Regions from separate parts of the Streptomyces sp. NBC_01261 genome, predicted to be linked through region 2. Evidence: predicted binding sites of a transcription regulator. Region 2 holds the regulator's gene; the other holds the start of a gene.
The links. The regulator HspR, encoded in region 2, represses chaperone genes until heat shock. The targets are predictions, from matches to a motif close to TTGAGNNNNNNNNNCTCAA.

Region 1 (15,042 bases), 1.4 Mb from region 2:
CGGCTTGACCAGGGTCGGCTTGCCGTCCTTCTCCTGGAAGGAGTGGTTCATCGACGGCATGGCCTTGATGGCCTGCACCATCGCGTAGCCGATGAGGTGGGTGAAGGAGATCTTCCCGCCCCGGGCACGCTTCAGGTGGTTGTTGATGACGATGCGGTTGTCGAAGAGCAGCTTGACCGGGACCGCGCGCACCGACGTGGCGGTGGGGACCTCGATCGAGGCGTTCATGTTCTTCGCGACCGCGGCGGCGGGACCGCGCAGGGTGACGAACTCCGGGCCACCGACGGCCTCGACCGCGGGCTCGGCCTTCTTCGGCTGAGCGGCCGGGGCCGCCGCCTTCGCAGGCGCGGGAGCCGGGGCTACGGCCTTCACCGGCGCCGGAGCGGCGGCTGCGGGCGCCGGCGCGGGGACCGCCGGAGCGGCAGGCGCGGCAGGAGCGGCCGGAGCCTGGGCCGGGGCGGCGGGTGCCGCCGGGGCCGGGGTGGTTCCTACGGCCCCCGCGGCCGCAGTACCCGCCGAAGTCGAGGTCGGGGCGGCAGCCGCGCCCGGCTTGTAGTCGGCGAAGAAGTCCCACCAGGCTCGGTCTACCGAGTTCGGATCCTGGAGGTACTGCTGATAGATCTCGTCGACGAGCCACTCGTTGGGCCCGAACGCCGCCGCGGGATTCTTACCCGCGGCTTGGTCGGACTCGGTCGAGATGGTCGAGTTACTGGGGGACTGTGACGACACGGCGGCAACCGCCCTCTTCCGCTTCACAAGGTGATGGACAGCGGGAATTAAGGCTACGCCCCCATGACCGCCAAGGTCGGGTCGGGCCGGTCCATCGTCGCGTAAGTCACATCGGAAAGTGTGTTTCGAGCATCGAAATGGCGGGAAACAAGCGTGGTTCCGCTGCGGAAGGGTCGCGTCGATGCGGGCCGGACGCGCCGATGGCGCGGGCCTGTGCCTGATCACACGTGTCCGCCAGCGCGGACCGTCGTGGATCTTTGGGCTCCGGTTCGAACTTTACGTCAACTTGGCACGGAAGACAGTCCCGGGAGGGTGACGATGATCCGGCAGCCACGGTCGGATTCGGCCACACCGATCCGGCCGCCGTGCAGATCCACCGCCCAGCGGGCGATCGCCAGACCGAGGCCCGTACCGCCGTCGCTGCCCGGTCCGTGCGGCGAGCTGACCGCTCCCCGGTTGAACCGCTCGAAGATGTGCGCCCACTGCGCCTTCGGGATGCCGGGCCCCTCGTCCAGGACCTCCAGCTCCAGCGACTCCGGCCGCGCCCCGCGCCGCGCCTTCACCGTCACCCGGCCGTGCGCGGGGCTGTGCTTGACCGCGTTGTCGATCAGGTTGGCGACGACCTGGTGGATGCGCTCCGGGTCGGCGAGCGCGGTCAGCTCCGGCGGGGACACGTCCAGGTGCAGATGGACGTCCGTCCGCGTGTGACTCCCCGAGCCCGACGCGATGCCCGCGCGCGCGGAGGCGACCATGTTGGCCTCCTTGAGCACGCCCGAGAGATACGGCCACACCTCGAAGCGGCGCGTCTTCAGCGGTACGACGCCGTTGTCCAGCCGGGAGAGATCGAGCAGCGTCTCGACGAGACGTCCCAAGCGCTCCGTCTGCTTCAGCGCCGTCCGCATGGTCTCCGGATCGGCGGCCGAGACGCCGTCGACGACGTTCTCCAGGACGGCGCGCAGGCCCGCGATGGGGGTGCGCAGCTCGTGCGAGACGTTCGCGACGAGTTCCTTGCGCTGGCGCTCCTGCGCCTCCAGCTCGTCGGCCATGACGTTGATCGTCCCGGCCAGGTCGCCCAGTTCGTCACGGCGGTTCTCGCGCACCCGGCGCGTGTAGTCACCGCGCGAGATCGACCGGGCCACCGTGTTCATCTCGTCCAGCGGCGCGGTGAGCGAATGGGCCACGAACTGCGTTATCAGCAGTGTGGCGATCATCGAGAAGACCGTGATGAAGCGCAGCTCCGTCGCCGTGCGCATGGCGATCATCATCAGCCCGGTGGTGATGAGCACCGCGATGACGACCAGCGCGCCCAGCTTGGTCTTGATCGAGAACGGGCGTACGCCGCCCCAGGGTTCCCCGGGGCTCCTCCGTGACGTCGGCCCGTCGTTCATGGCGTCGGGGTCTCCAGTGCGTAGCCGACGCCGTGCACCGTGCGGATCCGCTCGGCGCCGATCTTCCGGCGCAGCGCCTTGATGTGGCTGTCGACGGTGCGGGTGCCGGAGGCGTCCGCCCAGTCCCACACCTCGGCGAGCAGCTGCTCGCGCGAGAGCACGGCGCGCGGGGTGTTCGCCAGGCACACCAGCAGGTCGAACTCGGTGGGTGTGAGGTGAACGTCCTCGCTGCGCACCCGTACCCGGCGCTGCGCGTGGTCGATCTCCAGCTCGCCGAGGCGCAGGATGCCCGAGCGCGGGGTGGACGCGGCCACCACGGCACGCTCCACCCGGCGCAGCAGGACGTGCACGCGCGCCGCCAGCTCCCGCATCGAGAACGGCTTGGTCATGTAGTCGTCGGCGCCGACCCCGAGCCCGACCAGCATGTCGGTCTCGTCGTCGCGCGCGGTGAGCATCAGCACCGGCACCGGGCGGGCGGCCTGCACACGGCGGCAGACCTCCAGCCCGTCGAAGCCGGGCAGCATGATGTCGAGGATCAGCAGATCGGGCTGCCAGGCCTCGGCGGTGTCGACGGCCGAAGGCCCGTCGCCCGCGGTCTGCACGAGAAATCCCTCGGCGCGCAGACGGGCCGCGATGGCGTCGACGATCGTCGGATCGTCCTCGACCACGAGCACCCGGCGCTGCGCGCCCGGCGTGGCCGTGGCCGTACCGTTGTGGGAGGTGTGTGTCTGCTCCATCGCCCGCCCCTGAAGTGTGCTTTCCGGAACCAGTGGGGTGATCCCATGACTGCTCTTGACGCTTGAATGATCTGCGCCAGGCAAGCAGAGTACGGGGAGTGACGTCGCCTTTGCTATCCAGGTCGTACGGCGAGATGCACGACGTCGGGAACTCCTCGGGCAACCGGGATCTCTTCGGTACGCACCCGTTGGAACCCGGCATTCCATAAGGTTCGCTCAAATTCCGGAGAGGGCTGCGCCGACCATACGGCGAGTACCCCGCCCGGTCTCAACACCCTTGCGCAGCTTGCCAGTCCGGCCGGTGAGTAGAGGCTGTCGTTGCCCTCGGTGACGGTCCAGCCGGGGCCGTTGTCGATGTCGAGACAGAGCGCGTCGAAAGTGGCGCAAGTCTCATTGACGAATGCGACCAGGTCCGTTTTCACAATTTCGGTCCGCGGGTCGGCGAGAGCGTCCGCGGAGAGCGCCGACAAGGGCCCCGATCGGTGCCATTCGACGATCGCGGGTTCCCGTTCGACGACCGTGATCCGCCCCCAGCGGGGATCGGCGGCGGCATGAGCGAGCGAGAACCCGACACCGAGCCCGCCGATCAACACGTCCGGCGCTCCATCGGGTTCGGGGCGCGAGTCGAGGGCATCGCGTGCGGCGTCGACCAGCAGCCGCTCCGACCGCCCGTCCGAAGTGTCCATGAGGAAGCACCCGTTGGCGATGATCTGGAGCAACTCCCCGTGCCGGCGCAGCACCACCTCGCCGTAGGGGCCCTCGCGACGGTCCAGGACGACGGGGGTGTCGTACGGGGAGGTGCTGTCGTACGCGGCGGTGTCGTACGCGGTGGTCATGCGATCCATCCTGGCAGTTTCACCGGATCGTGCGGCCGAATTAACCCAGGGCGAACACGTCCGGGTGCAAGGTACCTGCGGACGCGCGGGAAGGCTTTCAGGTTGCTGTGAATCGGCCCTCGCGTGGCGTCGGTCATAGACAGGGGCAGGTGGGACGGCGAAGGGTGGGGTGTGAACCGGAAGGAGCGCCTCACCGTGGAACGGATCGCGACGGCCGACACCCAGGCCTCCGCCACGCCTCAGGGCGGGCCCTTGGCCGATGAGTCCGGGTTGTTGGACGCGATGCCGAGACAGCGGGAAGTGCTGGAAACGGCCGGGGAGTTGGCCTTCCCGGTTCAGGTTCAGGGCCAGGGGCAGGCGTTGGCCCTGGCGGCGGTGTCCGTCTCGGCGTCCACCCCCGCCGTCCCCGGAGAATCGCGCGTCCTGCTCGCACTCCGCGGCCTCCACCCCTGGCGGCTGCTGCCCACGCCCACCGGGACGCCGTTCACCTTCTGTTACGGGTTGCTGCTCGTCGTGACGTCACTGGTGGCGCAGTACGCCGATCCGACCTTCGTGAACCAACTCCACCAGGCGTCCAGCACCGACGTCACCCACCTCCTCCGCGACCCGTTCCTCGTGCTGGTCGCCAGCGCGCTGTGGATCGTGGGCGGGATGGTGTCGCCGTACGCGTTCCTGTTCCTGCTCGTACTGACCGCGCTGGAACGCCGGATCGGCGGGGTACGGGCGGCCGGTGTCTTCCTCTTCGGGCACATAGTGGCCACGCTGGCGACCGAAGGCACCGTGGGATTCGCGGTGTTGGTGGGCCACCTCCCCGACAGCTCCCTCCACCGCCTCGACTACGGCATCAGCTTCGGCGTGGCGACGAGCATAGGAGCGCTGGCCGGCCTCCTCCGACCGTGGCTCGGCCTCCCGCTGATCACCCTGTTCGGCTGGTCACTGGTCACGGACCTGATCGCGTTCACCGACCCCATGACGAACTGGGGCCACCTGATCTCGCTGACGATAGGTGTCGCGACGTGGCCGTTGACACGGCGGTGGGCGCGGGCGGCGCAGGCGAATCGAGCCGCAGGGGTGGCTGGGGCGGCCCGGGTTGAGGTTGCGGGGGTCTAACTCCCTGGCTGCCTGGCCGCGTTCAGCTACTTCTCCGGTCCCGGGACTCCAAGGTGGCGCTCTTCCGGGGAGGTTGCTCCGGTGACCACACGTACGGCGTGGTCGTGGTGATCGCCCGGAACCCCAGTCGGCGCAGGATCGGCGCGCTGTCGTCCGAGGCGTCCACCTGCAGATACGGCACTCCGCGGGCGACGGCGAGAGCGGCTCGGGTGGCCACGAGGGCGCGGTAGATGCCCTTGCCGCGCCACTCGGCGCGGGTCGAGCCGCCCAGCATGTTGGCGAACTCCGTCCCCGGCCGGAAGGCGAGCCAGGCCGCGGAGACCATCTCGCCCTCCGCCTCCACGGCGTAGACGGCCATCTCGTCCGGAGCGGCGGCGATCCGGCCGAGCAGGTCGGTGGCCAGCCAGTTCAGGTCCATGTCCCAGACGGCCGACTGCAGGGCGCCGATCCGCCGCAGGTCCGCCACGGCGGTGACCCGGCGGATCGTGACCCCGTCCGGCAGCACGGGCTCTCCTACGGCCATCTCCTCGGCCGGCCCGATCAGCACGGTCTCCGGTTCCTCGGGCACGAACCCCGCCGCGCGCAGCCGGTCGGTGAGGTCGGCGGGCACGTCGTGGGAGCGGGTCTTCCACTCCACGCTCTCCCCGCGCGCCGCGAAGAAGTCCCGCTGCCGCACGATCAGTTCGTCCAGCTCCCGCCCCTGCACCCCCAGGTCACGCGGCCCGCTCACGAACCCCCGGAACTGCCCGACGATCCGTAGCAGCGGCCCGTCCTTCTCGTACGTCACTCCGGCGGGCGGGACGGGTGGGGTGCCGCGCATCTGGTTGTCGTAGGCGGAGAGGAGGGTCTGGGTCTCGGTTTCCGGTTCTGTCACGGGGCGACGGTACGGGGAGGTGTGCGAGCCGGGGCAACTGGTTATCGGCGGGCGGTGGTCGTCTTGATGTGTCCGATGCCGCGAGTTCGACGCAGTTGTTGTCCCCCGACCCGGAGTCAGCGTGAGGTGTCGGCGATGCCGTCGCGAAACTCCTGGAACGCGTGCCAGCCCGAGGGTCCTCCCGGAGTGATCAGGTCTCCTGAGGAACAGTCCAGGACCTTGCAGCCGAAGGCGCCCGCGAGGCGGAAGACGGAGGGGAGCACGTCGTCGCCGGAGCCGCGGACGTGGAGCATGATCGAGTCCACGGGATCGTCCGAGCCGATGTTGAGTTCGATGGACCAGGTGGGTCCGGTGAGGTCGCCCCAGGTGGGATCCGAGAGGTCGGCTGAGGGCTCGGCCCTGCTCACGGTCGCGAGGACCTCGTGCAGTGGGCCGAGTGGGCGCGGGGTGTAGTCGTCGGGTATGTCCTGCGCCGAGGTGATGTCGTCGGGCAGGTTGAGGAGAAGAACGTCCCAGCTCATGTGGACCTTCCGGATGGGGAACGGGTGGTTGCGCTGTCGGCGGGGGTTCAGATGAGGCTGAGCTGTTCTCCTGGCGGCTGGGGCGCGAGAGTGCCGCGGAGTCGGCTGACGGTCGCCCGCCAGGGGCCGCCGTCCGGTCCCTCCCAGAGCTCCAGGAGTTCGGACGGCTCGGTCAGGACGCGGTCGAGGGCCTGGAGGGCGAGGGCGCGCAGACCGGTGAGGTCGGGGAGCGGCTCGTCCGGTCCGTAGACGGGGTGGGCGGGCTCGCCGCCAGGGCATTGTGCGGCGACCAGGGCCGCTCCCGCGACGGCTTCGTCGCCGACGCGCGCGTCGAGGAGATCGACGGTGTCGGCCGCCCGGGCGAGCGTGTCCCGCACCAAGCCCTGACGCGCGTCCGGAGAGGCGTCGTCGAGGTCGCCGCACCAGTCCGCAGCGGTGTCGTTGTCGAAGGGGCCGGTGTCCCAGGTGCCCATGCGTCTCTCCTGAGTCGTGATCGAGATCGTGCTGGCGTCGCGTCAGGGGATCGTGGCAGGCGCCACTGACATCGACTGCCGAGGCCGACTGCCGATGCCGACCGCCGATGCCTGCCGTCGAGATGGGGTACCGAGCCCCGGCCGCCCCGTCAGCGCACCCTGCGAACGCACCCCGCTCCCCGGGAAGCCCCTGCCTCCTTTCCGTGTTGACCTGCACAGAACCCGGCGCACTGCGGCTGATCGCTCACGGCGAACACCGGGTGGGGAACAATCGAAGACTCCCAAGCATTGAGTCGGCATAGCTCAACTTGACTGCCTAAGGGGAGATCATGGCTTCGACGTCCACACCGCTCACCCTGCCCGTGCTGCCGCTCGACGACGAGGTCGTGCTGCCCGGAATGGTGGTTCCGCTGGACCTGAACGACACCGATGTACGCGCCGCCGTGGAGGCCGCGCAGGCCGCCGCGGGGTCCGAGCCCGGAAAGCCCAAGGTCCTGCTGGTGCCACGCATCGACGGGACCTACGCGAGCACCGGCGTGCTCGGCACCATCGAGCAGGTCGGCCGGCTGGCCGACGGTGACCCGGGTGCGCTGATCCGCGGCCGTAGCCGCGTGAAGATCGGGGCCGGGACCACCGGTCCTGGTGCCGCGCTCTGGGTCGAGGGCACCGCTCTCGACGAGAGTTTGCCCGAACCCCTGCCCGGCTCCGTTTCCGAGCTGGTGAAGGAATACAAGGCGCTGGCCACCGCCTGGCTGCGCAAGCGCGGGGCCTGGCAGGTCGTCGACCGCGTGCAGGCCATTGACGACGTGTCCACGCTTGCCGACAACTCCGGTTACTCGCCCTTCCTCACCACTGACCAGAAGATCGAGCTGCTGGAGACCACCGACCCGGTGGCCCGGCTGAAGCTCGCCACCCAGCACCTGCGCGACCACCTCGCCGAGCAGGACGTTGCCGAGACCATCGCCAAGGACGTGCAGGAAGGCGTCGACAAGCAGCAGCGTGAGTTCCTGCTGCGGCGCCAGCTCGATGCCGTCCGCAAGGAACTGCGCGAACTGAACGGGGACACGAGCGACGGCGAGGAGTCCGACGACTACCGGGCCCGCGTCGAGGCCGCCGATCTTCCCGAGAAGGTCCGCGAGGCCGCGCTCAAGGAGGTCGAGAAGCTGGAGCGGTCCTCCGACCAGTCGCCCGAGGGGTCGTGGATCCGCACCTGGCTGGACACCGTTCTTGAACTGCCTTGGAACGAAAGGACCCAGGACGAGTACGACATCCAGGGCGCCAAGGCGATCCTCGACGCCGAGCATGCCGGTCTGAACGACGTGAAGGAGCGCATCACCGAGTACCTGGCCGTGCGCAAGCGGCGCGCGGCGCGGGGGCTGGGTGTTGTCGGGGGCCGACGCGGTGGTGCCGTGCTCGCCCTCGTGGGGCCGCCCGGTGTCGGCAAGACCTCGCTCGGAGAGTCCGTCGCGCACGCGATGGGGCGGAAGTTCGTCCGGGTCGCGCTGGGCGGGGTCCGGGACGAGGCCGAGATCCGTGGACACCGGCGTACGTACGTGGGTGCCCTCCCCGGTCGTATCGTCCGGGCCATCAAGGAGGCCGGGTCCATGAACCCGGTGGTCCTGCTGGACGAGATCGACAAGGTGGGGTCCGACTACCGGGGCGACCCGGCGGCGGCACTCCTCGAAGTGCTCGACCCCGCGCAGAACCACACCTTCCGCGACCACTACCTGGAGGTCGAACTCGACCTGAGCGACGTGGTGTTCCTGGCGACGGCCAACGTGCTCGAAGCCATCCCGGAGGCGCTGCTCGACCGTATGGAACTGGTACGGCTGGACGGTTACACCGAGGACGAGAAGGTCGTCATCGCCCGTGACCACCTGCTCCCGCGCCAGCTGGAGCGGGCGGGGCTCAAGGACGACGAGGTCGTCATCGACGAGAGCGCGCTGCGCAAGCTCGCCGGCGAGTACACCCGTGAAGCGGGCGTCCGCACCCTGGAGCGGTCCGTCGCCAGGCTGCTGCGCAAGATCGCGGCCCAGCACGAACTGGGCCGGCGCGAGCTGCCGTTCACGGTGACCGACGCCGACCTGCGCGGTCTGCTCGGACGGCCGCACCACGTGCCCGAGTCCGCCCAGGACCCGGCCGAGCGCCGTACGGCCGTACCCGGTGTCGCCACCGGCCTCGCGGTCACCGGCGCGGGCGGTGACGTCCTCTACGTCGAGGCGTCGCTGGCCGACCCGGAGACGGGCGCGGCGGGCCTGACCCTGACCGGTCAGCTCGGTGACGTGATGAAGGAGAGCGCGCAGATCGCCCTGTCCTTCCTCCGCTCGCACGGCGCCGAACTGGAGCTGCCGGTGGGCGACCTGAAGGACCGGGGCGTGCACATCCACTTCCCGGCGGGTTCGGTGCCGAAGGACGGCCCGAGCGCGGGTGTCACGATGACGACGGCCCTGGCGTCGCTGCTCAGCGGTCGCCTGGTCCGCACGGACGTGGCGATGACGGGTGAGGTCTCCCTGACCGGTCGGGTCCTCCCGATCGGCGGCGTGAAGCAGAAGCTGCTCGCCGCGCACCAGGCCGGGGTCACCACCGTCATCATCCCGAAGCGCAACGAGCCCGACCTGGACGACGTTCCGGCCGAGGTCCTGGACAAGCTCGACGTCCACGCGGTGACGGACGTCCGCCAGGTCCTGGAGCTGGCGCTGGCGCCGGCCACGAACGGCGCGACGTCGGAGGTTCCGGTGGCGGCGTGACGGACGTCCACCGGTAGGTGAAGGCCCGGGGCCCCTTTCGCGAGGGGGCCCGGGCCTTTGTCGCACGTCCGTGTCCTGGGAAGGGGGTCCGGGCGACGCCGTTGGCCCAGGCCTGCGAAATACTGGCGGAGCTGCGGCGATGACGGTGTTTGGCGGAAACTTTCACGATCGGGAAAGCGGACCAATGGGTGCTGACGTGCACAAGGGCGAGGACAGGAACGGCGGCGGGCTTCCCGTGGACGGCGGCGGCCTCTCCGGAGACGGCGACGTGCTGTCCATGGGCCCCGACGGGCTCGCCGTCGACCACGAATACCTGTCCCTGGAGCGCGAGTTGACGTTCCTCTTCCGCCGGGCCCGGGCCAACCAGGGCGAGATGGCCCGTGAGGTCCACCCCGACCTGGAGTCCGCCGCGTACGGCCTGCTGGTCCGGCTGGACGAGTACGGCCGGCAGCGCGCCACGGAGCTGGCCGCCTACATCGGCGTCGGCAAGGCCACGATGTCCCGCCAGCTGCGCGCCCTGGAGGACCTGGGGCTGATCGCCCGCGAGCCCGACCCGGCGGACGGCCGCGCCTGGCTGGTCGACCTCACCGACGAGGGCCGCCGCCGGGTCGCCCACGTCCGCGAGGCCCGGCGGGCGCGCTACGTCAGCCAGCTCTCCCACTGGGACCGCCGCGAGGTCGCCGAACTGGCCCGCCTGATCCACCAGTTGAACGGAGTCATGGAGAAGTGACGCCGTTGTAGGGGCAGTTCACGGTTCGACGTGCAGGGGAGCCGTGACGCCGGCGTAGCGGCCGGTCACAGCTCGACGTACACGACCGTCGCGTCGTCGTGTGTCTTGCTCCGGCGCAGATACGTCCGCTCCTCCGCGTCGGCCCGCTCCAGCGCCCGCACCCGGGTCACCAACTCCGGTGCCCCTTCCTTCCGTACGAGGGCGAAGCAGTCCGCCCAGTCGCCCTGGCCGAACTTCTCCACCCACCGCGTCGCCCCGTCCGTGAGGGCGGTGAGGGCACGGACGTCGGTGCGGGGGAGTGATCCCGTGACCGCCCTTGCCGCGACCGAGGGATCGGCGGCGGCCGTGAAGAAGCCGCCCTCCTTGTTACGGAGCGTGGTGTCGATCATGGCGTCCGTCGCGAGGGCGCTGCGCGGCAGGCGGGAGAGGCGGTCGTCCAGTACCGCGGTCACCTCGCCGGCCGGGGATTCGACCAGCAGGGCGGAGTCCGAGAGGACCAGGTATTCGACCTCGTGGGGGGACCAGCGGGCCAGCACCACCGTTGCCTGCGGGGTGCGTGGGTGAGAAAGGTCACAGGTGGTGGCGTGGGCCTCAGCTGTTCGGAGGATCGCCCGGGAGAGAATCTCCGACAGGGTCAGATCCCGGTAGGAAACGGTCAGTTCGGTCAGCGCGCCGCCCAGGCGCGCGGTGTACCAGGGGACGGAATGCAGACAGCCCGTCTCGCCTCCGGGCGGTGTCACACCGTCCAGGACGATCAGCGAACCGCCCTGTCCCGAGGCCGGAAGGCCGACGCTCGCGAAGTCCTCGTCGGGGCGGTCCGGGTCGCCCGGTTCCGACACAAGTTCCGTACGCATACGGCCAGTCTGCACGACCTCTTCACAGGCTCCGTAAAAGGTTGGCACTCATGGTCGAATGGGCGCAGTCGTGCAGGTCAGGCGCCTGGTTTGGGCTGTAATGGATCACTCCGGAAATGCGTGGCGGCGAATCCTGCCAAAGCCCGCCGCTCACGTCCAACCGGCACGCGCCGCGAGGGCTTTGGGCGGGCCGCCGGAACTTGCCCGCCAACTCCCGTCCGGGGTTCACTCCTTCGGGTGGCGGGCCGGACGATGCGCGGTCACTGCCTACCGGCACTGGGAGGGTCGCCGTACCGGGATGACGGAGCGTCACCCGGGCCCATGGGTATCACGAGTCAGGAATGCGAGCACCGGTGCAGAAGAAGCGGCCGCGGCGCACAGGCAAGCAGACGGCCCCTCAGGGGGGCGCCACCGGTGCCGCCGTGCCCGACCCCGCGGGCAGCGGGCGCCGTACCCACGTACGCAACCGGCTCATCATCGCCGTGGCTGTCGTGGCCGCCGCCATCGCCGCGGCAGGTGTCCCCTCCCTCATCACCGCCTCGGGCCAACTGAGCGACTCCCAGAACCTGGTGACCCTCGCCGGGCAGACCCAGGACGCGCTGTCGCTGGCCCACTCCCTCGCCGACGAGCGGGACGCGGTCACCTCCTACATCGCCGCCGGACGCCCCAAGTCCCAGGCGCCCGACGAGGACCACAGCGCCCGCGTCGACCGCCAGGTCGACGAACTCCGCGCCGACACCGACATCTCCGCCGCGCTCCGCTCGGACCTCGACGACGTCGCCGCCGTACGACGGGCCGCGCTCACCGGGAAGAGCAGCGCGCTGGAGACGCATGCCGCGTACTCCGGTGCCATCACCGAACTGCACCGGCTGGCCGAGCAGTTGGCGGAGAAGATGCCGCCGCGGGCCGGTTCCGGCGCCTACGCCCTCGCCGAACTCGACGCCGCCGTCCAGCAGGCCGCCGCCACGCGGGGACTGCTCCTGGCCGCCCTGAACGTGCCGTCGACCACCGAGACGGTCACCAGCGCCATCACGGGCCTCCCGGTCACCCAGACCACCTCCACGAAGGCCCAGACGAAGGAGCGCGACGCCCTCAGCGCCGCCGCCCAGCAGGCCCGGCTGCGCTCCGACGCCGCCCTGGCCGACTTCCGCGACGGTGCGACGAAGGACGCCGTCGCGGGCTACGACTCCACGGTCACCGGGTCCGAGGTCAACTCCGCCGAGAAGTACCTCACCTCCCTCACCGCCCAACCGACGCTGTCCGACGACCAGTTGGACACCAGCACGAAAAAGCTCGACGCGGCGCTCTCCGCCCGCGTCGACCTGATGCGCGGCGAGGAGTCCGCGCTCTACGTGGACCGCGGCAAGGACCTCGCCCAGCTCCGCGACGACGACGTCAAGGCGCTGGAACTCCGCGTCGCGATCCTCGGCGCCCTCATGCTGCTCGCCGTGGGCATCGCCACCGCGATGGCCCGCACCCTCACCCGCCCGCTCTCCGTCCTGCGCCGCGGCTCGACGCGGCTGGCCGAGGCGGAGGACCCGGGCGCCGAGGAGCCCATCAAGTTCACCGGCCGCAACGACGAGTTCGCCCAGGTCGTCCGCTCGGTCAACGCCCTGCACGCGCACGCCGCCGCCCTCCACGAGCGCATCGCCACCCTGGAGGCCGACCGCAAGCACCTCGTCGGCCAGCGCCAGAAGATGGCCGACGCCCGCGAGGAACTCCGCGCCGAAGTCACCGGCTCCGCCACCCAGTTGGATCGTCTGCGCACCAGCATCGGCGGCACCTTCGTCAACCTCGCGCTGCGCACCCTGGGCCTCGTCGAGCGCCAACTCGCCGTCATCGAGGGCCTGGAGGAGCGCGAGCAGGACCCCGAGCGCCTCGCCACCCTCTTCAAGCTCGACCACTTCGCCACGGTCATGCGCCGCCACAGCGAGAACCTCCTCGTCCTCGCCGGCACCGAACACGTCCAACAGCACGCCGGACCCGTCCCGTTGGTCGACGTGGTCCGCGCGGCGGTCAGCGAGATCGAGCGCTACGAACGCGTCCGCATCTCGGCGCTCCCCCCGCACGCGCACGTGGCCGGCTTCGCCGCGGACGACCTCAGCCACCTGCTGGCCGAACTGATGGAGAACGCGAGCTCGTTCTCCCCGCCGGACGCCCCCGTAGAGATCTCCGGCTGGCTCCTGGAGAACGGCGAGGTCATGCTCTCCGTCCAGGACGAGGGCATCGGCATGACCGACGACCGCATGGCCCGCCTCAACCTCCGCCTCACCGAGTTCGACCCGGAGTCCCCCTACGACCAGGAGGGCGAGGAGGGCCTCGGCCTAGGCCTGTACGTCGTCGCCCGCCTGGCCCACCGCCACGGCGTCCGCGTGCAGCTCCGCGACCAGAAGCAGGGCGGCATCGCGGCGGTCGTGGTCATCCCGAGCCCCCTGCTGGCAGGGGCCCCCACCTCGGCGGTCCCGTCCTCCGCCACACCGGCCCTCGGCGACACCCACTCCTACTCCCTCCCCGGCGCCACCGCAGAGGCCAACTCCAACGTCCTGCACGGCCGTTCGGACCACACGGACCCGTTGGTCGCGCTGGCGGAACAGGCGGTACGGGAGACCCCGTCGGCAACCCCCGCGGAATCCCCGGCGGAAATGACGATGGAACTCCTGCTGCCGCTGACGCAGGAGGACCGAGCGGCTCCGTCGGCGGACGAACGCCCGGCCGCCGACGATGAGTTCGCCCCACAGGGGCCACCCGCACCCGACAACGATGCCCGCACGGGCGGTGCGGGTGGGAGCAAATTCACGGCTGACGGCGAAGCCGAAGCCGTAGAACACGAACGAACCCTGGACGAGGACCCCGTCACGGACAAGGGCCTCCCCAAACGCACCCCCAAGATCACCCAACCCGCCCAAGCCCCGCGCCAGCGAACCGGCACCGTGGACGCCGACGCCCTGCGCCGCAGACTGGGCGGCTTCCGCTCAGGAGCCTCCGCCGGCTACCGCGACGTAGAAGCGGAGATCGCCGAACAGACCGGCCAGAACCCGGTCCCGGCCCCGCGCAGCGCAACCGCACGATCCGAAGAACCCACGGGGGGCACCGTCGAGGAGGCAAGCAGTTGACCGCGCCCAGTACCTTCGGACTGAGCAGTGAAGCCCGCAACCTGCACTGGCTGCTGAGCAACCTCGTCGAGGAGGTGCCCGGCATCCAGTCGGTCGCGGTCGTCTCCTCCGACGGCCTGCTGCTCCTCTCCTCCGATCCGGGGAGGAACGCCGAGGCCAAGGAAGCTCTCGAAGCCAAGCGCACCGGCCCGCGAGGCTCCGCCGCGGACCTCGCCACCATCGTCTCCGGCATCGGCAGCCTCACCGTCGGCGCCGCGAAGCTGATGGACTCGGGACCGGTGAAGCACACCATGGTCGCGATGGAGGACGGCAGCCTCTTCGTGATGTCGATCAGCGACGGTTCGCTGCTCGGCGTGCACGGCTCCGCGGACTGCGACATGAGCGTCGTGGCGTACCACATGGCACTCTTCGTCGGCCGCGCCGGCCACGTGCTGACGCCCGAACTCCGCAGCGAGCTACGGAAGTCCCTCGAAGACGCGACCTCGGGGAGTGCGCGATGAGCCGTACACCCAACAAGCTGCCGGTGCGCGGCGGCGACCGCAAACCCGCCCGGGTACGCCCCTACTCGCTCACCGGCGGCCGTACCCGATTCGGCCATGTCCTCCTCGTGGAGACCCTCGTGGCGGCGCTCGAAGCCCCGGAGGAACGCAAGGAGTTGACGAACGGTTCCCTCAACACCCGGGTCATGCCGGAGATGCGGGCCATCGTCGAACTCTGCCGCCGTATGCGCACGGTGGCCGAGATCGCCGCGCTGCTGAAGATGCCGCTCGGCGTGGTCCGCGTGCTCCTGAGCGATCTCGCGGACCAGGGAAAGATCCGTGTGTACGGAACCGGAACCGCTCACGGTACGGGCCGTCCTGACCGCGCTCTGCTGGAAAAGGTGCTGAGTGGACTCCGTCGTCTCTGACGCCGCCGCCTACGGCGTCGCCC
Region 2 (15,042 bases):
GCTGCTCCTCCGTCGCCTTCTCCTCGCCCTCCATCGACTTGCCGCCGCCCGCCAGCAGGTACGGGGCCTTGGCGTGCGCGTGGTCGCGGAGGGACATGATCAGGAGCTTGGGGGAGAGGGGCTTGCCCGTGTTCCAGGCGGGGCACTGCGACTGGCAGCGGCCGCACTCGGTGCACGTGGAGAAGTCCAGCAGGCCCTTCCAGGAGAACTGCTCGACCTGGGAGACACCGAAGACGTCGTCGTCGCCCGGGTCGGTGAAGTCGATCGGCTTGCCGCCCGACGTCATCGGGAGCAGGGCGCCGAGGGAGGTCTCGCCCGTCGCGTTCCGCTTGAACCAGATGTTCGGGAACGCCAGGAAACGGTGCCAGGCCACGCCCATGTCGGTCTTCAGGGCGACCGTGATCATCCAGATGAAGGAGGTCGCGATCTTCAGGCCGGCGAAGAAGTAGGTGAGGTTCTGGAGTGTCGAGACGTCCAGGTGCCGCAGGGCCGAGACCACGGGGTACGAGATGAAGAAGGACGCCTCGTAGCCGTCGACGTGGTGCTGGGCGCCTTCGAGCGCGTGCAGCATGAAGATGCAGACGCCGACGATGAGGATGACGGCCTCGACGAAGTACGCCTGGCCGAAGTTCGAGCCGGCGAAACGGGACTTGCGGCCCGGCTTGTTCGGCTTGCTCAGCTGGCGGATCACGATCAGGGCGAGGATGCCGAGGACCGTCATCGTGCCGATGAACTCGACGAAGACGTTGTACGGCGCCCACTCACCGATGATCGGCAGCAGCCAGTCGGCCTGGAAGAGCTGGCCGACGGCGTTGACGATCGTCAGCAGCAGCGAGAAGAAGCCCACCGCGACGAACCAGTGTGCGACGCCGACGACACCCCAGCGGTTCATCCTGGTGTGGCCGAGGAACTCCTTGGCCACGGTGACGGTGCGCTGGACGGGCTCGTCGGTGCGGGTGCCCGCTGGCACGTTCTGGCCGAGTCGCATGAAGGTGTAGATCTGCAGGACGGCGCGGGCGAACAGCGCCACACCGACCACGATCAGTACCAGCGACACGATGATCGCGGCGAGTTGCATTTCAGGGCTCCTCGGGCCTGCGAGGGGTCATGGCATTACCACCCAGCACATTACTAAGCGGTAACTTAATCGGTTCGACCGAGACTACCCCTATCTTGCGTCGCACTGTAGCCAGCCGTGCGGTGATGTGTGTCGCTGAGGGTTGCCTAAAAAGACCTGCTCCGGGCTTGTTCCCGAGCTTGTTACGGTCTGATCGTGTTATTCGTACTGAATTGGTACATTTGCGTCTAATTTGGATCCGTGCTCTACGGGATTCTCGCCGCCACGACCGCCCTGCTCCTCTCCGCCCTCCTTGCCGCACTGCTCCGGGTGCCCGCACTGCGGGCGCGAATCGTCGACCGCAGACGGCGGACGCGTCCGGTACCGCTGCTCGGGGGACTCGCCGTCGCGCTCGCCGTCGTGTCGGTGACCTGGGCGTGCCACTGGACCGGCGTCGCCCCGCTCGGCGACGGCGTCGGCGGGCTGCTGGGCGCCGGGTCCGCCGTGGCCGCGCTCGGGCTCGTCGCCGACGTGTGGCGGCTGAAGACACGGTTCCTGGTCCTCGGTACGGCCGTGGCGGCGGCCTGCGTCGTGCCGTACGGCGAGATCGGGGTGCCCGGTGGAGCGCTGGCCGCGGTCTGGATCGTGTTCGTCGCCGGTGCCTTCAAGGGGCTCGATCACGCCGACGGGCTCGCGGGGACCGTGGGGGTGGTCACCGCCTTCGGGGTCGGGGCCTGTGCCGCGATGGAAGTGATGGACGGGCTCGCGGTGCTGCTCAGTGTGCTGGCCGCCGCGCTCACCGGGTTCCTGATGCACAACTGGCATCCCGCGCGGATCGCGCTCGGCGCGTGCGGGTCGCTGTTCACGGGGTTCGTGCTCGCCTCGGCCGCCGTGGTCACGCAGGCCGGGCGCGGGTTCGCGTCCAGTGCGGGGGTGCTGTTCGCGCTCACCGCCGTCGCGAGTGCGGATGCCGTACTGGTGTTGCTGTCGCGACGGCTGGCCGGGCGGGCGTTGCTGCGGGGCGGGCCCGACCATCTCGCCCATCGGCTGCGGCGGTTGGGGCTCACTCCGCAGGGCGCGGTGGTGGTCCTGGCCGTCGGGGGGTTCTCCGGAGTGCTCGTCGGGGTGCTCGTGCACAACGGGTGGATCGGTGAATCCGCCGTCGTGTGGGTGGTGGGCGGGGCCCTGGTCGTCGTGTTCGGGCTGCTTAAAGTGAGTGTCTACGGGGCACGACGTGCAGCGTCCACGCAGGTCAGGGCGCAGTTGCGTGTAAGGAACGGATAAGAGTTGAGTCTGGTCGACTCAGCTCTGTTGACCCAGCGGTGAGTGTCGTGCACACTTGAGTCCGTTCCACTCAAGTCATTGCTGGAGGAATCAACCATGGCACGTGCGGTCGGCATCGACCTGGGCACGACTAACTCCGTCGTCAGCGTTCTTGAAGGCGGCGAGCCCACCGTCATCACCAACGCAGAGGGCGCCAGGACCACGCCGTCCGTCGTCGCCTTCGCCAAGAACGGCGAGGTGCTCGTCGGAGAGGTGGCCAAGCGCCAGGCGGTCACGAACGTTGACCGGACCATCCGTTCCGTGAAGCGCCACATGGGCACGGACTGGAAGATCGAGCTGGACGGCAAGAGCTTCAACCCGCAGCAGATGAGCGCCTTCATCCTGCAGAAGCTGAAGCGCGACGCCGAGGCCTACCTGGGCGAGAAGGTGGCCGACGCGGTCATCACCGTCCCGGCGTACTTCAACGACTCCGAGCGTCAGGCGACGAAGGAGGCCGGCGAGATCGCGGGCCTGAACGTCCTGCGCATCGTGAACGAGCCGACCGCCGCGGCGCTGGCGTACGGCCTCGACAAGGACGACCAGACGATCCTCGTCTTCGACCTCGGTGGCGGCACCTTCGACGTGTCCCTCCTGGAGATCGGCGACGGCGTCGTCGAGGTGAAGGCCACGAACGGCGACAACCACCTCGGTGGTGACGACTGGGACCAGCGGGTCGTCGACTACCTGGTGAAGCAGTTCGCGTCCGGTCACGGCGTGGACCTGGGCAAGGACAAGATGGCTCTGCAGCGTCTCCGTGAGGCTGCCGAGAAGGCCAAGATCGAGCTGTCCAGCTCCACCGAGACCTCGATCAACCTGCCCTACATCACGGCGTCCGCCGAGGGCCCGCTGCACCTGGACGAGAAGCTCACCCGCGCCCAGTTCCAGCAGCTGACGGCCGACCTGCTGGAGCGCTGCAAGACGCCGTTCCACAACGTCATCAAGGACGCCGGCATCTCCATCAACGAGATCGACCACGTCGTCCTCGTCGGTGGCTCCACCCGGATGCCCGCCGTCGCCGAGATCGTCAAGGAGCTGACCGCCGGCCAGGACGCCAACAAGGGCGTCAACCCGGACGAGGTCGTCGCCATCGGCGCGTCCCTCCAGGCCGGTGTCCTCAAGGGCGAGGTCAAGGACGTCCTGCTCCTCGACGTCACCCCGCTGTCCCTCGGTATCGAGACCAAGGGAGGGATCATGACCAAGCTCATCGAGCGCAACACCACGATCCCGACCAAGCGGTCCGAGATCTTCACCACCGCCGAGGACAACCAGCCCTCCGTGCAGATCCAGGTCTACCAGGGCGAGCGCGAGATCGCGGCGTACAACAAGAAGCTCGGGATGTTCGAGCTGACCGGTCTGCCGCCGGCCCCGCGCGGTGTCCCGCAGATCGAGGTCTCCTTCGACATCGACGCCAACGGCATCATGCATGTCACGGCCAAGGACCTCGGCACCGGCAAGGAGCAGAAGATGACCGTCACCGGCGGCTCCTCGCTGCCGAAGGACGAGGTCGACCGCATGCGCCAGGAGGCCGAGCAGTACGCGGACGAGGACCACCGTCGCCGCGAGGCCGCCGAGTCCCGCAACCAGGGCGAGCAGCTCGTCTACCAGACGGAGAAGTTCCTCAAGGACAACGAGGACAAGGTCCCCGGCGAGGTCAAGACCGAGGTCGAGGCCGCCGTCGAGGAGCTGAAGGCCGCGCTGAAGGGCGAGGACACCGCCGAGATCCGCACCGCCACCGAGAAGGTCGCCGCGGTCTCGCAGAAGGTCGGCCAGGCCATGTACGCCGACGCCCAGGCCACCCAGGCCGCGGGCGGCGACGCCCCGGGTGCCGAGGCGCCCAAGGCGGACGACGACGTGGTGGACGCCGAGATCGTGGACGACGAGCGCAAGGACGGTGCCGCGTGACGGAGGAGACCCCGGGCTTCGACGAGAAGCCCGACGTCCCCTCCGGCGCCACCCCCGACGACGCCGAGCCGCAGGCCGCCTCCCCCTCCAGCAGTGGGGAGGGGGCGGCCCCGGCAGGGGACGCAAGTGCACAGATCGCCGGTCTGACGGCCCAGCTGGACCAGGTGCGCAAGGCGCTCGAAGAGCGCACCGCGGACCTCCAGCGGCTCCAGGCCGAGTTCCAGAACTACCGCCGCCGGGTCGAGCGCGACCGGATCGCGGTCAAGGAGGTCGCCGTGGCGAACCTCCTGACCGAGCTGATGCCCACGCTCGACGACATCGGCCGCGCGCGGGAACACGGTGAACTCGTCGGCGGTTTCAAGTCGGTGGCGGAGTCGCTGGAGACCGCCGCGTCGAAGATGGGCCTGCAGCAGTTCGGCAAGGAGGGCGAGCCCTTCGACCCGACGATCCACGAGGCCCTCATGCACTCGTACGCGCCGGACGTCACCGAGACGACCTGCGTGGCGATCCTGCAGCCCGGGTACCGCATCGGCGAGCGCACCATCCGCCCCGCGCGGGTGGCCGTAGCCGAGCCGCAGCCCGGCGCCGCGCAGACCGGCAAGGCGGAGGACGAGTCCGAGGCCGCCGAGGAGAAGGACAACGGCCCTGAAGAGGGCTGACGCAGCTGACGCACCGAGCGGACCGAAGGAGGGACGTCGAGGATGAGCACCAAGGACTTCATCGAGAAGGACTACTACAAGGTCCTCGGCGTCCCCAAGGACGCCACCGAGGCCGAGATCAAGAAGGCGTACCGGAAGCTCGCCCGCGAGTTCCACCCGGACGCCAACAAGGGCAACGCCAAGGCCGAGGAGCGCTTCAAGGAGATCTCCGAGGCCCACGACATCCTCGGTGACCCCAAGAAGCGCAAGGAGTACGACGAGGCCCGCTCCCTCTTCGGCAACGGCGGCTACCGCCCGGGGCCGGGCGGCGCGGGCGGCGGCAACTTCAACTTCGACCTGGGCGACCTCTTCGGAGGCGGCGCCCAGGGCGGTGGTGGCGCCGGGGGAGCCGGCGGCTTCGGCGGCGGGATCGGTGACGTCTTCGGCGGCCTGTTCAACCGCGGCGGCACGGGCACGACCCGTACCCAGCCCCGGCGCGGCCAGGACATCGAGTCCGAGGTCACGCTCAGCTTCACGGAGGCCATCGAAGGGGCCACGGTGCCGCTGCGGATGTCCTCGCAGCAGCCCTGCAAAGCCTGTTCGGGCACCGGCGACAAGAACGGCACACCGCGCGTGTGCCCGACCTGCGTCGGCACCGGGCAGGTTGCGCGCGGCTCCGGCGGCGGTTTCTCGCTCACGGACCCGTGCCCGGACTGCAAGGGCCGCGGCCTGATCGCCGAGCACCCCTGCATGGACTGCAAGGGCAGCGGGCGCGCCAAGTCCTCCCGGACCATGCAGGTCCGGATCCCCGCGGGGGTCACGGACGGCCAGCGCATCCGGCTGCGCGGCAAGGGCGCTCCGGGTGAACGGGGCGGTCCCGGGGGCGACTTGTACGTCATGGTGCACGTCGACGCGCACCCCGTGTTCGGCCGCAAGGAAGACAACCTCACGGTGACGGTCCCGGTGACGTTCGCCGAGGCGGCACTCGGCGGCGAGGTCAGGGTGCCCACCCTGGGCGGACCCCCGGTGACGCTGAAGCTGCCCCCGGGCACGCCCAACGGCCGGACGATGCGCGCCCGCGGCAAGGGCGCGGTCCGCAAGGACGGCACCCGGGGTGACCTCCTTGTGACCGTCGAGGTGAGTGTCCCGACGGACGTCACGGGGAATGCTCGTGACGCACTGGAGGCATATCGAGAGGCGACCGCGGGCGAGGACCCGCGGGCGGAGCTGTTCCAGGCCGCGAAGGGAGCATGAGAGTGATGGACGGCCGTCGACGCAACCCGTACCAGCTGACCGAGGAGACCCCGGTCTACGTCATCTCGGTGGCGGCCCAGCTCTCCGGCCTGCACCCGCAGACGCTGCGCCAGTACGACCGCCTCGGCCTGGTCTCCCCGGACCGCACGGCCGGGCGTGGTCGCCGTTACTCGGCCCGCGACATCGAACTGCTGCGCACCGTACAGCAGTTGTCGCAGACCGAGGGCATCAACCTGGCCGGCATCAAGCGCATCATCGAGCTGGAGAACCAGGTGGTCGCGCTCCAGCAGCGCGTCTCGGAACTCCAGTCGGCGGTCGAGGGCGCGGCGGCGACGATGCAGCAGCGCGAGGCCGCGGTGCACGCGTCGTACCGCCGCGACCTGGTCCCGTACCAGGAGGTCCAGCAGACCAGCGCGCTGGTGGTGTGGCGGCCGAAGCGGCAGTCCTCGGACTGACGTCCACTCACTCACGGAAGGGGCCCGGAGGCTGCACCTCCGGGCCCCTTCCGCGTGCTCAGGATGTTCGGAAGGAGTTGGTTGTGCTGATCTTTGCCTTCTCATGAACTCCCGTTGAGTGGAGGGTCCGTAAAGAGCGTTTGGATGGGGTTCCGCAGCGTCTCCACATACCAAACGGAACGTGGCGTTGCCATCTCGTTAAGTAGTTCCGCTTGACGCCGGTGGTCGTGGCCGCGTTGGCTTTTCAGTCACCTGGGTTGCAATGCTGCACCCACGTCCGCACGGCACCAGAAGTGAGCTCCCAATGCGTCGTATCGCCATATCCGTGGCCGCGTCCTCGCTGGCCCTCCCCCTGGCCGCCTGTGGCGTGCTCAACTCGTCGGGGAGCAGCACGGACGCGACTCCGGCGAAGGGCAACGACATCACGGTGGGTGTGCTCATGCCGGAGAAGACGAACACGCGGTACGCGGAGTTCGACTTCCCGATCATGAAGGCGAAGATCCAGGAACTCACCTCGAACAAGGGCAAGGCCGACTACGAGAACGCCGGCGGCGTCGCGGCCACGCAGGACAAGCAGATGCAGAAGATGATCGACGAGAAGGTCGACATCATCGTGCTCGACGCCGTCGACTCGCACGCGATCCGGACCATGGTGAAGAAGGCCAAGACCGCGGGCATCCCGGTCATCGCCTACGACCGGCTGGCCGAGGGCCCGATCGACGCGTACGTCTCCTTCGACGGCGAACTGGTCGGCGAGGTGCAGGGCCGCTCCCTGCTGGAGGCGCTCGGCGGCAACGTGGACACCTCCGACAAGATCGTGATGATCAACGGCTCGCCGACCGACCCCAACGCCGCGGTGTTCAAGGGCGGGGCGCTGTCCGAGCTGCAGGGCAAGGTGACGATCGCCGAGAGCTACAACACCAAGGCCTGGGACCCGGTCGTGGCCCAGCAGGAGATGACCGAGGCGATCGACAAGCTCGGCAAGAACAACATCGCCGCGGTGTACTCCGCGAACGACGCCATGGCCGGCGGCATCATCAAGGCCCTGAAGGCGTCGGGCCTGACGAAGATCCCGCCCGTCACCGGCCAGGACGCCGAACTCACCGCCGTGCAGCGGATCGTCACCGGCGAGCAGTACATGAGCGTCTACAAGCCGTACCCCGACCTCGCCGAGGCCGCCGCGAAGATCGCGGTCGCCAAGGTCCAGGGCAGGGACATCGAGTTCGACGCCCTCACCCGTGACACGGTCGACAGCCCCACGAACAAGAAGATCCCCTCGCAGCTGGTGTCCGTGGTCGCGCTGACCCGGGACAACATCAAGTCGACGGTGGTCGCGGACGGGATCTACAAGATCTCCGACATCTGCACGGCCGACTACAAGTCGGCGTGCGCGGCGCACGGGCTGAAGTAGCCCGCCGCCCCGCCACGGAGTTCACGCCACGCGCGTGAACTCCACCGTCACCTCCGGCGGCCCGCCCGCCACCCCCCGGTAGATCCCCTTGTGCGGGGTCACGTCGTCGTAGTCGCGCCCCCGCCCCACCACCACATGGGACTCGTCGGGCCGGGTCCGGTTGGTGGGGTCGTAGCCGCACCAGTCGCCCGCCCAGTACTCGATCCAGGCGTGGCTCTGCCCGGCCACCGGGCGGTGCAGCTCCGCCTCGCGCTCCGGGTGGAGGTAGCCGGAGACGTAGCGGGTGGGCAGACCGAGGCCCCGCAGCAGCGCGATGGTCACATGGGCGATGTCCTGGCAGACGCCGGCGCCCTGTTCCCAGGCCTCGGCGGCGGACGTGTTCACGCCGGTGACACCGGGGAGGTACGCGACCCGGTCGGCGACCAGCGCGGAGACCGCCACCGCCGTCCCGTGCGGATCGAGTCCTCCGGCCGCCCTGCGCGCCTTCTTCAGCAGCTTGGGCGGGACCGTCGTACGGACCGTGGGGCCGATGAACTCCAACAGGCGTGAGTTCGTGGTCCGTTCGGTCACCTCCTGCCAGCCGGGGGAGGGGCCGAGCAGTTCCGGCGGAGACGTCTCGACCAGGCTCGACGCGGTGATCGTGAGGTCCGCGTGCGGGTCCATCAGGTCGAAGCCGGTGACCTGGGTGCCCCAGTAGTCCCAGTACGACCACGTCGGCGTCGTCGGGTTGACGGTCACGCGCGCGTCCAGCGTGGTCTGGCCGGGGAGTGTCAGTGGTGTCATCCGCACCTCGTTGTGGGAGGACACGGCCGCCTGCGCGTACGACACGCGGGTGGTGTGGCGGATGCGAAGCCTCCGGGTCATCTCAGGCTCCTTCCTGGGCCCACTCGACGGGCCCCTGGTACGGGAAGAACAACTCCGCGACCGCCTCCGCCGAGGCCATGCAGGCGTGCTGCAAGTCCTTGAGGAGGGCGGGCAGTTGCTCTTCCAAGGCGTGCGAGTCCAGGTATTCGAGGCGGGTGCGCAGCCGGCCGATGGGCCGCCGGGCCGGGTCCTGCCGCTGCCGCCCGAGCGCGGTGAGGCACTCCTCTGCGGTCGTCAGCGCGTGCAGCGCCGAACGCGGGAAGTCCCGGTCCAGCAGCAGGAATTCGGCCACGCGCGGGGTGTCGCCGAAACCGCCGTACACCCGCGCGTACGCCTCGTCGGCGCCCGAAGCGCTCAGCAGCGTCGGCCAGTCGGGCGCGTGCGCCGCGTCCAACACCCGTACCGACAGCAGCCGTACGGTCATGTCCACCCGCTCCAGGCTGCGGCCGAGGACGACGAAACGCCAGCTGTCGTCGCGGCTCATCGTGGAGTCGGCGAGGCCGAAGAACAACGCGGCGCGTCTGCGCACGAGTTCGAGATAGGCGTAGGGGCCCGTACGGCGGGCCGCGAGGCGTTGGTCGGCCAGGGCGTGCCAGGTGGAGTTGAGGCACTCCCACATCTCCGAGGAGACGGCTTCCCGGGCGCTGCGGGCGTTGAGCCGGGCGGCGCCGAGCGCGCCCTCGATGGAACAGGTGGACCGGGCGTCGAAGGCGAGCTGGTCCAACACCTGCTGCATGTGCACGCGTTGACCGCCCGCGTCGACCCCGAGGATCGCGTACAGCGACCGGCACGCCACGTCCTCGTCGCGCCAGGGGTCCTCCAGCAGGCGGTGCAGATAGGCGTCGAGGATGCGCCCGGTGTTGTCCGCGCGCTCGACATAACGGCCCGTCCACGTCAGGGCCTCGGCTATCCGGGAGAGGATCACGTCGTTCACTGCTGCTGCGCCCCTTCCTGGACGACCATGGGGTTGCCGTCGGGGCCGAGTTGACGGGGTGCCACCTCGGGCAGTGCGCCTTCCGGGATGCTCGGGCCGGGCTGTTCGGCGGGGCCCTCCGCGAGCACCCAGGTGTCCTTGGAGCCGCCGCCCTGGCTGGAGTTGACGATCAGGTTGCCCTCCTGGAGGGCGACGCGGGTGAGGCCGCCGGGCAGCACCCAGACATCGGTGCCGTCGTTCACGGCGAACGGGCGCAGGTCGATGTGGCGCGGTGCCATGCGTTCGCCCGCGAGGGTGGGGGAGGTGGACAGGGCGACGGGGCGCTGGGCGATCCAGCCGCGCGGGTCGGCGGCGACGGCTTTGCGAGTGCGTTCGATGGTCTTCGCGTCCGCCTTGGGCCCGATGACGATGCCCATGCCGCCCGCGCCGTCCACCGGCTTCACGACCAGCTGGTCGATCTGGTCGAGGACTGCCTCCAACTGCCCTGGCTCGTCGGGACGGTAGGACTCCACGTTGGGGAGAATCGGTTCCTCGGAGAGGTAGTAGCGGATGAGGTCGGGGACGTAGGTGTAGAGGAGCTTGTCGTCGGCGATCCCGTTGCCGACCGCGTTCGCGAGTGTGACGTTCCCGGCCTGGGCGGCGTTCATGATGCCCGGGCAGCCGATCACCGAGTCGGGGCGGAAGTGCAGCGGGTCGAGGAAGTCGTCGTCGAGCCGTCGGTATACGACATGGACGGGCACCTCGCCGCGCGTGGTCCGCATCCACACCCGGTTGTTGCGGCAGGTGAGGTCGTGCCCCACCACCAACTGCACGCCCATCAGCCGGGCGAGCAGGGCGTGTTCGAAGTAGGCGGCGTTTCCCGGCCCCGGGGTGAGGACCACGACCCGGGGATCCTGGGTGCCCGTGGGCGCGGCGGCCCGCAGAGCGGCCAGCAGTCGCCCCGCGTACCCGTCGACGGGGACCACGTGCTGCTCGGCGAAGAGCGAGGGGAAGATCCGCGTCATGGCTCTGCGGTTCTCGATGACGTACGACACCCCGCTCGGGACCCGCACGTTGTCCTCAAGGACCCGGAAGTCGCCCGCCTCGTCGCGCACGAGGTCGATGCCGGCGACGTGGATGCGGACCCCGCCCGGTGGCTCGACCCCCTGCGCGGCCCGATGGAAGTGAGCCGAGTTGAGGAGCAGCCGCCAGGGCACGACACCGTCCTCGAAGGCACGGCAGTGTGCGTACGCGTCGGAGAGATAGGCCTCCAGCGCCCGCACCCGCTGCGCCACCCCGCGCTGGATGAGGTCCCACTCCAGCGCGTCGATGATCCTCGGCACCAGGTCCAGTGGCCAGGGCCGTTCCTCGCCCGCGAAGGCGTAGGTCACGCCGCGGTCGGTGAACGCGCGGGCCATCTGGTCCGCGCGGAAGCGCAGTTCACTCGGCTCGATGGGCTGGAGTGCCGCCAGTACCGGCTCGTAGGCGGTTCTGACCTCACCCGGCCGCACAAACATCTCGTCCCACGCATCGGCCAACGCGTATGCGTCAAATATGTCCGCCATGAGGGGACGTTAAGTGCGATACGTAACACGACGATCTCTGAGTGATTTCCGGCAGCTCACGCGGAAAGGGATACGACGAGAGACGCGATGCTACTGGCCGGACACCCCCCAGCTTGTTGCAAGGTGAGGCACTGGAGGCCGGGAGATAGTGGTTGATATCGGAGGTTTTCGGGGCCTGTTCGAGGGGGAGCCGTGTTGCGGAGCAGGATCTGTCCGCGCATAGTTGCGCTGCAAAGAGCCGGGAACCGGGGGTGGGATGGGCGATGGCCGGGCACGGGACGGACGAGCATCCACACGGTGCTGACCGACTCTGCGACGCCGGGGACCGCGTGTACTCCCGGGCCGTACGGAGGGGCCGCGTACCGCGCACGGACGCCGAACCGGTGCCGTGCCTGCTGGAGCTGGCCCTCCTCCACCCGGACCCCGACGACATGGACTGGCTGGTCCCGACCGCCCCGCAGGAGGTCATGACCCGGCTGCTGCGCGGGGTCTACGACGAGGTCAGCGAGAGCCACCGGCGGGTGGGTTCGGCGGTCGCCGCCTTCGAGTGGTACGCCGGTCTCGGCCGCCGTATCCAGGCGTCCGCGATGGCGTCGGTGTCGCTGGAGGGCGGTGCCGCGATCCGCGTCCTGGACGGGCTCTCCCGGATCCAGGCGGCGATGGACGACGCGACCGAGGCCTGCACCGGCGAGGTCCTCACCGTCCAGCCCGGCGGCATCCGCCGCGAACCGGAACTCACCGAGGGCCTGCACCGGGCGGTCGCCCTGCGCTCACGCGGGGTACGGATGCGCGACCTGTACACCCACGTGGCCCGCCACGGCCAAGGACTCCTGAACTACCTGGAGTTGATGGGCGACGCGGTGGAGGCGAGGACGCTCGACGAGGTCGTCGACCGCCTGATCCTCTTCGACCGCACGGTCGCCTTCATCCCCGCCAACGCCGACCACACGATGGCCCTGGAGCTGCGCCACCCGGCGTTGATCGAGTACTTCGTCACGGTCTTCGACCGCCTGTGGCGCCTCGCCATCCCGGTGGCGGCGCCCCTGCCCGACACCGGCATCGAGGGCATCTCGCACCGCGAACAGTCCATCGCCGCCCTGCTCGCGGACGGCCACCAGGACGCGGTGATCGCGGAACGGCTCGGCATAAGCGTGCGGACCTGCCGCGCGCACATCGCCCGGCTGTCGGAGACCCTGGGCGCGGCGAGCCGTACCCAACTGGGCGTACGGATAGCCCAAGTCGGCCTGGACGGCGCCTCGTCCCGCCTCCCGGACGTCCCCGTCCAGCTCACCCCGGCGGATCGAGAATCCCCGACCGCCCGATGAGGTAGCCGAGTTGGGCCCGGCTCTCGCTGCCGAGGGTGGCGGCGAGTCCGGCTATGTGGACGCGGGCGGTGCGGATGTTCATGCCGAGGCGGTCGGCGATCACGGCATCGGTGTGGCCCTCGACGAGGAGGCCGGCTATGGCGCGCCGGCGCCGGCTGACGACGTCGGGGGAGAGGCGTCGGACGGATGTGGGGTGCATCGGGGTGGCGAGGTGCCGGAGGCGGTCGAAGACGTTGGCGAAGCAGTCGATCAGCGCGGGGTGGCGGATTTCCAGGGCGGGGCTGCGGTCCCTGCTGGCGGGGATGAAGGCGACCGCGTGGTCGATGACGATGAGACGGTCGGTGACCTCGTCCGGGGTGCGGGCCTCCGCGTCGCCCCGCGGCTGCTCGTAGCGGGCCAGGACGAGCGGCCGGTGGCGCTGGGTGTGCTGGTAGAGGGCGCGGATGTGGCCGCCGCGGTCGAGCAGGGCCTGGTCGCGGTCGAGCGCGACGGCCTGGGCCTCCGGACTGCGGGGGGTGAGGTCGGGCTGGATGGTGAGGAGCTCGCCCGTGGCGTCCGCCATGGCCTCGGTGATGGCCTGGTTGATGCGTTCCATGTCACCGAGGACCGTGATCATGGGGGTGCCCATGGCCGCCGTCCGGGAACCGTCGAGCCGCGTCAACGGTTCGAAGACGGACTCCAGGCGTTCCTCACGCCGTCGCTCGTCCGCGATGCGCTCCGCCGTCGCCGCAGCAGCCGATGGAGCACGGAGGCGGGCGGGACCGGTCGCAGGAACCCGGGATCCTCCACGTCGGAGTGCAGCAGCCCGAGATCGACCAGGCAGGGTGACTTCTCCGCGTCCTCGACAGCCACTCGCCCGTCGCGCAGCGCGCGGACGTACAGGCCCAGGCCCTCCGCGCACAGTTCCTCCGCCCCGTGCGTGTGCGCCTCGGTCACGGCTGCCCTTCTCCCTCCTGCGTCGGCTCGTCCTTCTGCAGGATTCCGGACTGGGCTATGAGGAAGCCGAGCTGGGCGCGGCTGCCGCTGCCCAGGGCCGTGGCGAGCTTGGCGATGTGGGCCCGGCACGTCCGCACGTTCATGCCCAGGCGGCGGGCGATGGCCTCGTCGACATGGCCCTCGACGAGGAGCTTGGCGATGGAGTGCTGGATGTCGGTGATGCCGTCGGCGGCGGTTTCGTAGGGGCTGCCGGCGCTCAGCGGTACCGCGCGGCTCCACATGAACTCGAAGACCTTGATCAGGTAGCTCACGAGACCGGGGTGCCGCAGTTCCAGGGCGACCTGACGGTCGTCCCGGATGGGGATGAAGGCGACGGTCTCGTCGCAGATGACGAGGCGCTCGACCAGCTCGTCGATGGTGCGGTACTCCACCTTGCCGTTGGCGAACTGGTCCACGTAGGCCAGCCGCTCCGGGATGTACCGGGCGGTGTGCTGGTACAGCGTCCGGATCCGTACGCCACGATCGGTCAGGGTCTTGTCGCGTTCCAGGCCCTCCATGATCCGGCGTTCGGGATGGCGGACGCTCGGCTGGACCGTCAGTACTTCGTTGCGGCACTGGTCCGTCGCCAGGTCGAGGGCACCGTTGATGCGGTCGAGACCCTCCAGCACCGTGATCGAGTGCTCCGGGGCCGATCCCTGGACGGTGAGCGTCATGAACGGCTCGAAGACCTCGGCCAGCTCCATGGACGTGCGCCTGCGTTCGGAGATCTCGCGTTCGAGCGGGTTCAGCCGCAGGGACAGCGCCACCGAGGGGGGTACCGGCCGGAGCCAGTTCTCGTCGTCCGGATCGGCATGGAGGAGGGCGAACTCCATCAGGCAGGGAGCGTCCTCCACGTCCACGCGTGCCACGCGTCCCGTGCGCAGTGCGTTGGCGTATACGCGCCTTCCTTCCTCACACAGTTCAGCGATCGTGTGGGGATGTGTCGCTTCTGTCGGATTTGTCGTCAAATCTCCACCCCCCAGGGTCCTGAACATGCAGGAACATGATGCACTCATTGTGTGGTCACGACGTGCCTGAATGAGCCATCGTCTTATCAGACGGGGGAAGAGGGGACCTTCAAGTGAGGACGAAGCCGACTATGCGTAAGAGAATGCTTCGCTCGGTGCTTGTCGCCGCCTTCTCCGCCGTTGTGGCCTTCGGAACGCTGAGTGGCCTTTCTGGTGCGAAGAGCGACATGCGGGCGGGGGACACTCAATGGTCATCGGTGAGGGCCGACGCCGCCATCGACGACGTCGTGGCCACGCCCGGCGACACCCAATGGTCGTGACATGACGACACCTCCCGACGACCGCAGCTTCCGCCGAGAAATGGCCACGGCCTACCGGTCCGGCTGGCACTT

Region 1: lon (endopeptidase La) is a predicted target of HspR. The motif match lies at 6,957-6,975, and genes of this name have one in related genera.

Annotation. Positions count from the first base shown of each region.
Region 1 is NZ_CP108463.1:4,145,182-4,160,223, reverse strand. It holds gene OG226_RS17875 (multifunctional oxoglutarate decarboxylase/oxoglutarate dehydrogenase thiamine pyrophosphate-binding subunit/dihydrolipoyllysine-residue succinyltransferase subunit) at 1-729, opposite strand, end outside; gene OG226_RS17870 (sensor histidine kinase) at 1,011-2,117, opposite strand; gene OG226_RS17865 (response regulator transcription factor) at 2,114-2,854, opposite strand; gene OG226_RS17860 (spermidine synthase) at 2,968-3,690, opposite strand; gene OG226_RS17855 (rhomboid-like protein) at 3,886-4,800, shown strand; gene OG226_RS17850 (GNAT family N-acetyltransferase) at 4,823-5,620, opposite strand; gene OG226_RS17845 (hypothetical protein) at 5,791-6,195, opposite strand; gene OG226_RS17840 (DUF4259 domain-containing protein) at 6,243-6,668, opposite strand; gene lon (endopeptidase La) at 6,998-9,415, shown strand; gene OG226_RS17830 (MarR family winged helix-turn-helix transcriptional regulator) at 9,600-10,145, shown strand; gene OG226_RS17825 (hypothetical protein) at 10,211-10,999, opposite strand; gene OG226_RS17820 (sensor histidine kinase) at 11,353-14,112, shown strand; gene OG226_RS17815 (roadblock/LC7 domain-containing protein) at 14,109-14,612, shown strand; gene OG226_RS17810 (DUF742 domain-containing protein) at 14,609-15,019, shown strand; gene OG226_RS17805 (GTP-binding protein) at 15,000-15,042, shown strand, end outside.
Region 2 is NZ_CP108463.1:5,516,552-5,531,593, reverse strand. It holds gene OG226_RS24315 ((Fe-S)-binding protein) at 1-1,078, opposite strand, end outside; gene OG226_RS24310 (MraY family glycosyltransferase) at 1,319-2,341, shown strand; gene dnaK (molecular chaperone DnaK) at 2,438-4,282, shown strand; gene grpE (nucleotide exchange factor GrpE) at 4,279-4,941, shown strand; gene dnaJ (molecular chaperone DnaJ) at 4,984-6,174, shown strand; gene OG226_RS24290 (heat shock protein transcriptional repressor HspR) at 6,180-6,629, shown strand; gene OG226_RS24285 (sugar ABC transporter substrate-binding protein) at 6,934-8,040, shown strand; gene OG226_RS24280 (transglutaminase family protein) at 8,062-8,904, opposite strand; gene OG226_RS24275 (alpha-E domain-containing protein) at 8,906-9,838, opposite strand; gene OG226_RS24270 (circularly permuted type 2 ATP-grasp protein) at 9,835-11,382, opposite strand; gene OG226_RS24265 (helix-turn-helix transcriptional regulator) at 11,646-12,707, shown strand; partial or broken gene OG226_RS24260 (helix-turn-helix transcriptional regulator) at 12,670-13,643, opposite strand; gene OG226_RS24255 (helix-turn-helix transcriptional regulator) at 13,640-14,677, opposite strand; gene OG226_RS24250 (hypothetical protein) at 14,806-14,970, shown strand; gene OG226_RS24245 (hypothetical protein) at 14,972-15,042, shown strand, end outside.